DNA from 3 places in the Sphingobium fuliginis genome. Region 1 is predicted to be linked to each of the others. Evidence: predicted binding sites of a transcription regulator. Region 1 holds the regulator's gene; each other region holds the start of a gene.

Region 1 (2,260 bases):
TTCGGCCTGATGCTGCTGGGCATGCTGTGGTGCCTGCTATGGCGAAGCCGGTGGCGCTGGGCGGGTCTGATGCCCGTGACCACCGGCGTCATGATGGTGCTGACCAGCCCGATGCCCGCCATATTGATAAGCGGGGACGGCCGGCATGTCGCGGTGCGCACTGCCGATGGCGGCATGGCGATGCTGCGGGCTCGCGCCGGCGGCTATGCGCGCGACGTCATGGCGGAAAGCGCGGGTTATGACGGTACCTTGCAGGCATTGACGGCGCTGCCCCAGGCTCGCTGTTCTCCCGATCTATGCGCCGTTCGCCTGAAGGGAGGGGGCCGGAACTGGAACCTGTTGCTGACGCGAAGCAGCGTGAGGATCGATAATGCGATACTGGCGCGGGATTGCGCCTATTCAGACATCGTCGTCAGCGACCGCCGCCTGCAGGGCGCCTGTCGCCCACGCTGGCTGAAGGTGGATCGACGCTTCCTCGCCAGGACGGGTGGCCTGACCATCGATCTGGACCATGGCACCATGCGCAGCGCGAAGGCGTGGCATGATGAGCACCCCTGGGTCGCGCGGCCTTCCAGCCGGCCGCGCGAATACAGGAAGCATCAGTTATAGCGGCGCAGCAACCCTGCCAGCTTGCCCTGGATGCGGACCTGCCGAGGGTCGTAGATCTGCGGTTCATAGGCGCTGTTGGCGGGATCGAGCCGGACCTTCGGACCCTCACGCCGGAAATATTTCAGCGTCGCTTCATTTTCGTCGATCAGGGCGACCACGATCTGCCCCTCGCGCGCGACGTCGGTGCGCTGGATAAGCGCGAAATCGCCGTCCAGAATGCCCGCTTCGACCATTGAATCCCCCGCCACTTCCAGCGCATAATGATCCCCGGTGCCCAGCAGCGCGGCGGGAACGGAAAGCATGTTCTGCCCCTCCAGCGCCTCGATCGGCACGCCCGCCGCGATCCGGCCGTGCAGCGGAATCTCCAATATGTCGTTGGCGGCGACCGGGGGCCTGCTGGCCGCTGGACCGGGCGTCAGCGGCGGCTTGGCAGGCACGACGACCTTGGGAGCGCGATGCATGGCATCGGGCAGTTTGAGCACTTCCAGTGCGCGGGCGCGATTGGGCAGGCGGCGGATGAAGCCGCGTTCCTCCAACGCATTGATCAGGCGGTGGATGCCGGATTTGGACCGCAGGTCCAGCGCTTCCTTCATCTCCTCGAAAGAGGGGGATACGCCTCCCTCCTCCAGCCGGGTCTGAATGAAGCTCAGCAATTCCTGTTGCTTGGGTGTCAACATCTCGCCTTGCCCTCCTTGGAACGGATGGAGAACGCATAGGAAACGGAACGGGGCAAGTCAAGCGCCTAACCGTTGGGCGCTTTTGCTGGAACGCGGAAGGCCGCAGGCCGTTTAACGCCTGCCTTCCACGAAGAAGGTGAATAGGAGAGAAAGATGGCCAACCAGAACAACCAGGGCGGCGGTCAACGTCGCGACCAGCAGGGCGGCGACCGCTCCAGCCAGGGTGGACGCCAGCAGCAGCAGGAAGACCGGCAGGGCCAGATGGGCGATGAACGCCGTCAGGACAAGTCGCCCGGCAAGCAGCAGCGCTGAAGGAACGGCGGCGGTCCAGCATGGCTGACATCGCCGCCATCCGTCAGGACTGCATTGGAAGGGGTCGCGCGGCGGCCCCTTTCCTTATGCGAGGGGAAGAACCGTGACGGGATCGCCGGCGGCGGCCGGAGCAGAGCCGGCAGGTCGCAGGATGAGGCAGTCGGCCATCGCCATGGCCGCGGTGGCGGCGCTGTCCTGCGATGTCACGGAAACGATGCCCGCTTCCGTGCGGAAGGCGCGAAGGTAATCGTCGCGTTCCCCCGTGGCGGGCAGCGGCGCGGCGAGCGTCGCCGGCGCGGTGCGGGGCAGGGGCGATGCCGCGCCCATCATGTTGCGGACCAGCGGCAACAGGAACAGCGTCGCCGTCACGAAGGCTGATACCGGATTGCCCGGCAGGCCCAGGAAGACGACGGAACCCAATGTCCCCGCCATCAACGGCTTGCCCGGACGCATGCGGATTTTCCAGAAATCGAGCGAGCCCCCGGCCTGGACGAAAGCCGGGCGGACGATGTCGTGATCGCCCACCGATGCGCCGCCGGTCGAAACGATGATGTCCGCCTGGCTGGCGTGGGCAAAGGCCTGGATCATGCCGGGGAGATCGTCCGGCACGATCCCCATATCGATGACATCGCAGGAAAGGCCGGCGAGCAGGGCGGCCAGCA
Region 2 (2,260 bases), on a different replicon from region 1:
ACAGCAGGTCGGAACGTTCGGGGTCGATCGAGGTGATGCCCAGGACATAGCAGACCGCACTGTTGGCGGCCGATCCCCGCCCCTGGCAGAGAATGTCCCGGCTGCGTGCGAAGCGGACGATGGAGTTCACCGTCAGAAAATAGGGCGCATAGCCAAGCTCTGCGATCAGCCCCAGTTCGTGGCGCAGCAGGCGCGCGACCTTGTCAGGCACGCCCTCGGGATAGCGGACCTTGGCCGCCTCCCAGCTCATCTGCTCCAGCGCCGCCTGCGGCGTCAGGCCCGTTATGCTGGCTTCTTCCGGATATTGATATTTGAGCTCGTCGAGCGAGAAGCGGCAGCGGTCGGCAATTTCGAGCGTCCGCGCCAGCGCCTGGGGATAGCGACCGTAGAGACGGTGCATTTCCGCAGCCGGCATCAAATAGCGGTCGGCATACAGTTCGCGGCGGGCGCCGAGTTCATCGATCGTGCAGCGATGACGGGTGCAGGTCATCACCTCCTGGAGCACCCGGCGGTGCGGATGATGATAGAGAACATCGCCGGTGATCACCGTCGGCACCGCATGCCGTGCGGCCAGGTTGGAGAGATTGTGCAGCCGCAGTTGATCGCCCGGCCGCCGGCGCAGCGTCAGCGCCAGATAGCCTCGTCCGGCAAAGATCCTGGCGAAGCGCGAAATCACGGCTTGCGCCTCCTCCACCTCGCCGGGCAGCAATATGGCGAGCAGCCCTTCGGCAAAATCCGCGACATCGTCCCAGCCGATGATGCACTTGCCCTTCCCGCCCCGCTTTTTGCCGCGGCTGAGCAACCGGCAGAGATGGGCATAGCCGGATCGGTCGATGGGATAGACCAGCAGCGACTGACCTTCGGCAAGATCGAGCCGGCAACCGACGATCAACCGGACGCCGGTGACCTTTGCTGCCTCATGAGCGCGCACGATTCCGGCCAGGCTGTTACGATCGGTAATGGCGAGGGCGTCGAGGCCACAGGCTTCCGCCTGGGTGAACAGCTCCTCGCAGCTCGATGCCCCGCGCAGGAAGGAGAAATGCGAGGCGCATTGGAGTTCAGCATATCGCATGGCGGCACCTGCCGATTCTCACATCATAGCGCATATGTTCGCTATTTGTTCCAATGGGCAGAGAGTCAACGGGCACGGCGGTCACTCCGCCAATTTGAGCGCGATGCTGCCGCTGTCGGCACCATCGGTCCAGGATAAAAGGATCCCCGCCGGAGCCTAACTCAACGGCGGGGCCGAGGTTGAGGGGAGATGTCGCTCCAAGAGTGGGGCGACAAGCTGAAGCTATGCCTTTTCCGTAGCAATTCAAGATGGATTCGTCACCGATCTGAACCGGAAGGCTGGTCGATATGGCAATCCTGCCAGCCCCAGTCACCGCGCTGGACAAAGGCGACATAGTCATCGTCGAGGATCAGCGTCGCGTCCCCGTTGCGAAAATGCTGACCCAGCGACGAAGGCTTGCGGACGAGCACCAGCTCGCTGTCGGCCAGTTGCACATGCGCCTGCCGACCTTCGATCCTAAGCCCAAAGCTGCGGCCCTGCGCGCACACGACACGTAGAGCTTTGTGATGATCGACAGCTTGAGCCGCCGAAGATCCCATCAGCATAAGGATAGCGAGGAGAGGAAGCGCAGGCACGGCAATCTCCACGGCACGCATCATCCCAGGCTCCAACGAATCTGCGCCCCTAATCCTCCGCGGGCGCGCCGGTTCCATTGGCCAGCGCGTTAGCGATCGTCGTCGCAAGGATCTCCTCCGCTTGCGCGCGCACGCCCGCATCCTTGGAGGCAAGGTCATTGCGCAACCATTGCGGCGCGCGCTCCGTGGCGCGCAGAATCTGGTCCTTCACTTTTTCGTCCATTTCAAAGGCCTATGATCAACCCACATTGGCAGGGCAACAGGGCATTGGTGTTCAGCCAAAAAGCCCATGCAGGAACCAGCCCTGTCCGCCGGTCGCGCTGTCCATGCCGTCACCCTGTCGGAACACCCAGTAGCGCGCGCCTGTTTCATCCTCGAGAAGGAAATAATCCCGGACGCTGAGCCACTCCGCTTCGCTCATATGCCATTCGCCATAGATGCGTTCCGGGCCATCGGCCCGCTTCACCCGCCGCCGGATGCCGCGCCAGATAAAATGGACCGGAGGATGATCGGGAAGCAGCGCCATGGTGTCGATCGGTTCAGGCCGCGCGAACAGCCGCGCCGGGCGCGGCCAGCGCTCGGGCCAGCGGAGCAGCGTCGGATCGGCCATGGG
Region 3 (2,260 bases), on a different replicon from region 1:
CCGATGCCCGACCATAGGCCTGGTCGAGCCGTTGGCCCGGCTTGGACCCGAACCGCAGCGCGAGCGAGGCGCGCGGCATGGCCTCCAGATCGGCAATGGTTTCGAGGCCGAGCTTGCTGAGCGACATTATCGTGGCACGGTCGAGGCGTAGCGCGGCAAGCGGAAGATCGCCAATGGCATCGGCCAGTTCCAGCGGGTCGACCACACGAAAGGGGTCAGCGCCATAACGCGCCAATGCATGGGCAGCGCCATAGGCCGGCGCGCAGACGGCGCGTCCCGCCGTTTCCACTTCGGCCAGGCGCTTCAATATGTCGCGCAACACTCCCATAGCTCCCCCATGAGCATGGTCCGCGCCGGTGATGTCGAGCATCAGCCCATCGGGCGGATCGAGCGCGATGATCGGGGCGTAGCGGCGGAGCGACCAGATGGCGAGTCGCTCCAGCGCCTGCCTATCCGCCTCCAGGTCTGCGTCCATGATGAGCAGATCGGGCACCAGCGCCTGCGCCTGGGTCGCGGCCATGCCCGCATGGAGCCCGATCGCGCGCGCGGCCGCATTCGCCGCGGTGAGCACGCGGCGATTACCCTCCATGCCGACCAGGACGAGCGCCGCGTCAGGAGGCGGCGCGTTCCGCCCAAGCCTGCGACGCAGCCGATCGGTCGGCCAGGTCGGCAGGAAGAGCGAGACAACCTGTCGCATCACATGCTTCCACCAGAAAATCAGCGCTCTCGCCCGCGCGGCAGCGGATGAGTTCGACGAACCAGCGATGCCGCCCGACACCCGGCACCGGCAGCAACTCAGAGGGAACCGCCGTCACCCGCCAGCGCGTCGCCGCAGCCGTCGGCTGCCCAAGGTCCGAGGCTTCGGCCGATCGCCGCCAGCGGCGCACCGCGATACCGATCGTGCCGGTGCTTTCCGCCGCCAGTTGCAATCGCCGCGAGGCGGTCATCGACAGCCGCGCGACCTCGGCCACCACGCCACCCAGACCACCATGGCGCAGCCCCTCCTCGAAACAGGAAAGCAGCGCGGTCTCGTCGCGGGCTTCCACATAGATGACCCGGTCGGGATCGAGCCCGGCTTGGGCGATGGCCGGGGCGAACAGATCGGCCTGGGTCATGCACCAGAGGATGCTGCCGCTGATCCGCCCGACAATGCCGGCTGCGAACAAGGCGGCCGCAGCGCCATCGGTCGCTCCCTGCGCGCCGCCCGCCACTTCGTGCAGCGCGCCCAGCGCCAGGCCGCCGCCCGGCAGCTTCGAATCGATCACCTCGATCCCGAACGGCAACACCGACCGCGCCCGGCGATCACCACCCTCGATCTCGGCGATTTTTGCGCGCAGCGCAGCGACATGGGGACGTGCCCCTCTTTCCGTCATGAAGGGCCTCCTATGACTCGGCGGTTGTTTGTTCCTTTTTTGTTCCAAAGGCGCTAAGAGTCAATGGGCCGGAGTCGCACCCCATCGAGGCAGTCGAGACTGGCCTGAAATCATCGAGGAGAATCGCGATGCAGCAACGTCGAAAGCTCAGTCTACGGCTTGGCGCCAAGTCGGCTGAGGCGCCAGAACAAGCGGACTTGTTTGAGACCCCCGGCACCGAATCGACGACACCGCCCGTCGATCCCCGCAAGGATCCGGCGCTCGTCGACGATGATGAGATTCCGTGGTGAAGCCAGAGGACCGGACCATGGACCATATCGATCATATCCGCGAGGCGGTGGCGCAAGCGCTGGAGAAGCGCGGCTTCGACAATCGCGCTTTCCTGCGCGAGATCCGCGAAGGCCGGCGCGATGATGGCCCCTATATGCTGGGCGCTTTAGCCTGGGACGAGCGCGTGAGACATGCAAACCCGTGATGGCATCACCCACGATCATGATCGGCAGACGACCTCCATCTTCGAGGCCGCCCATTGGGGCTATACGGTCAAGGTCGAATGCCGCTGCCGGCGGGTGGGCCTGTTCGAACCCCATGGCCTGTGGTGGAAATTCCACCGCAAAGGTTGGACCGATGATTTTCGCGACGCAGTCCGATGCTTCTACTGCACCAGCTGTTCGAAACGCTATGGTCGCAAGGTCCGCCCAGTCTCGATCGAAACCACCCGGCAACCGCTGCGGATCAAATTTCCCCCTCCCGATGAACGGGAATGGAAAAAGGCCGTGAGCCGACACAGAGGGGTGACTGCACGAAAGTGACTTATCTGCACGCTAAGAGCGAACGGACCGGGAACGCTGGGACTTTGTGTTCTTCTCCGTGGCTTCGAGGGCTTT

What was found. Region 1 encodes LexA, which represses DNA repair genes until DNA is damaged. Its sites were predicted from a motif close to GTTCCNCNCTTGTTCT; they were not measured.
Region 2: H5V43_RS21505 (error-prone DNA polymerase) is a predicted target of LexA. The motif match lies at 1,109-1,124, and genes of this name have one in related genera.
Region 3: H5V43_RS21485 (ImuA family protein) is a predicted target of LexA. The motif match lies at 1,404-1,419, and genes of this name have one in related genera.

What each region holds. Positions count from the first base shown of each region.
Region 1 covers NZ_CP060035.1:487,399-489,658, forward strand. The annotation lists gene H5V43_RS02310 (ComEC/Rec2 family competence protein) at 1-609, shown strand, start outside; gene lexA (transcriptional repressor LexA) at 600-1,286, opposite strand; gene H5V43_RS02320 (hypothetical protein) at 1,440-1,598, shown strand; gene H5V43_RS02325 (molybdopterin molybdotransferase MoeA) at 1,683-2,260, opposite strand, start outside.
Region 2 covers NZ_CP060037.1:21,147-23,406, reverse strand. The annotation lists gene H5V43_RS21505 (error-prone DNA polymerase) at 1-1,072, opposite strand, end outside; gene H5V43_RS21500 (hypothetical protein) at 1,330-1,671, opposite strand; gene H5V43_RS21495 (DUF6771 family protein) at 1,697-1,858, opposite strand; gene H5V43_RS21490 (Y-family DNA polymerase) at 1,922-2,260, opposite strand, start outside.
Region 3 covers NZ_CP060037.1:18,402-20,661, reverse strand. The annotation lists gene H5V43_RS21490 (Y-family DNA polymerase) at 1-697, opposite strand, end outside; gene H5V43_RS21485 (ImuA family protein) at 612-1,373, opposite strand; gene H5V43_RS21480 (hypothetical protein) at 1,502-1,663, shown strand; gene H5V43_RS21475 (hypothetical protein) at 1,657-1,848, shown strand; gene H5V43_RS21470 (hypothetical protein) at 1,835-2,185, shown strand; gene H5V43_RS21465 (recombinase family protein) at 2,198-2,260, opposite strand, start outside.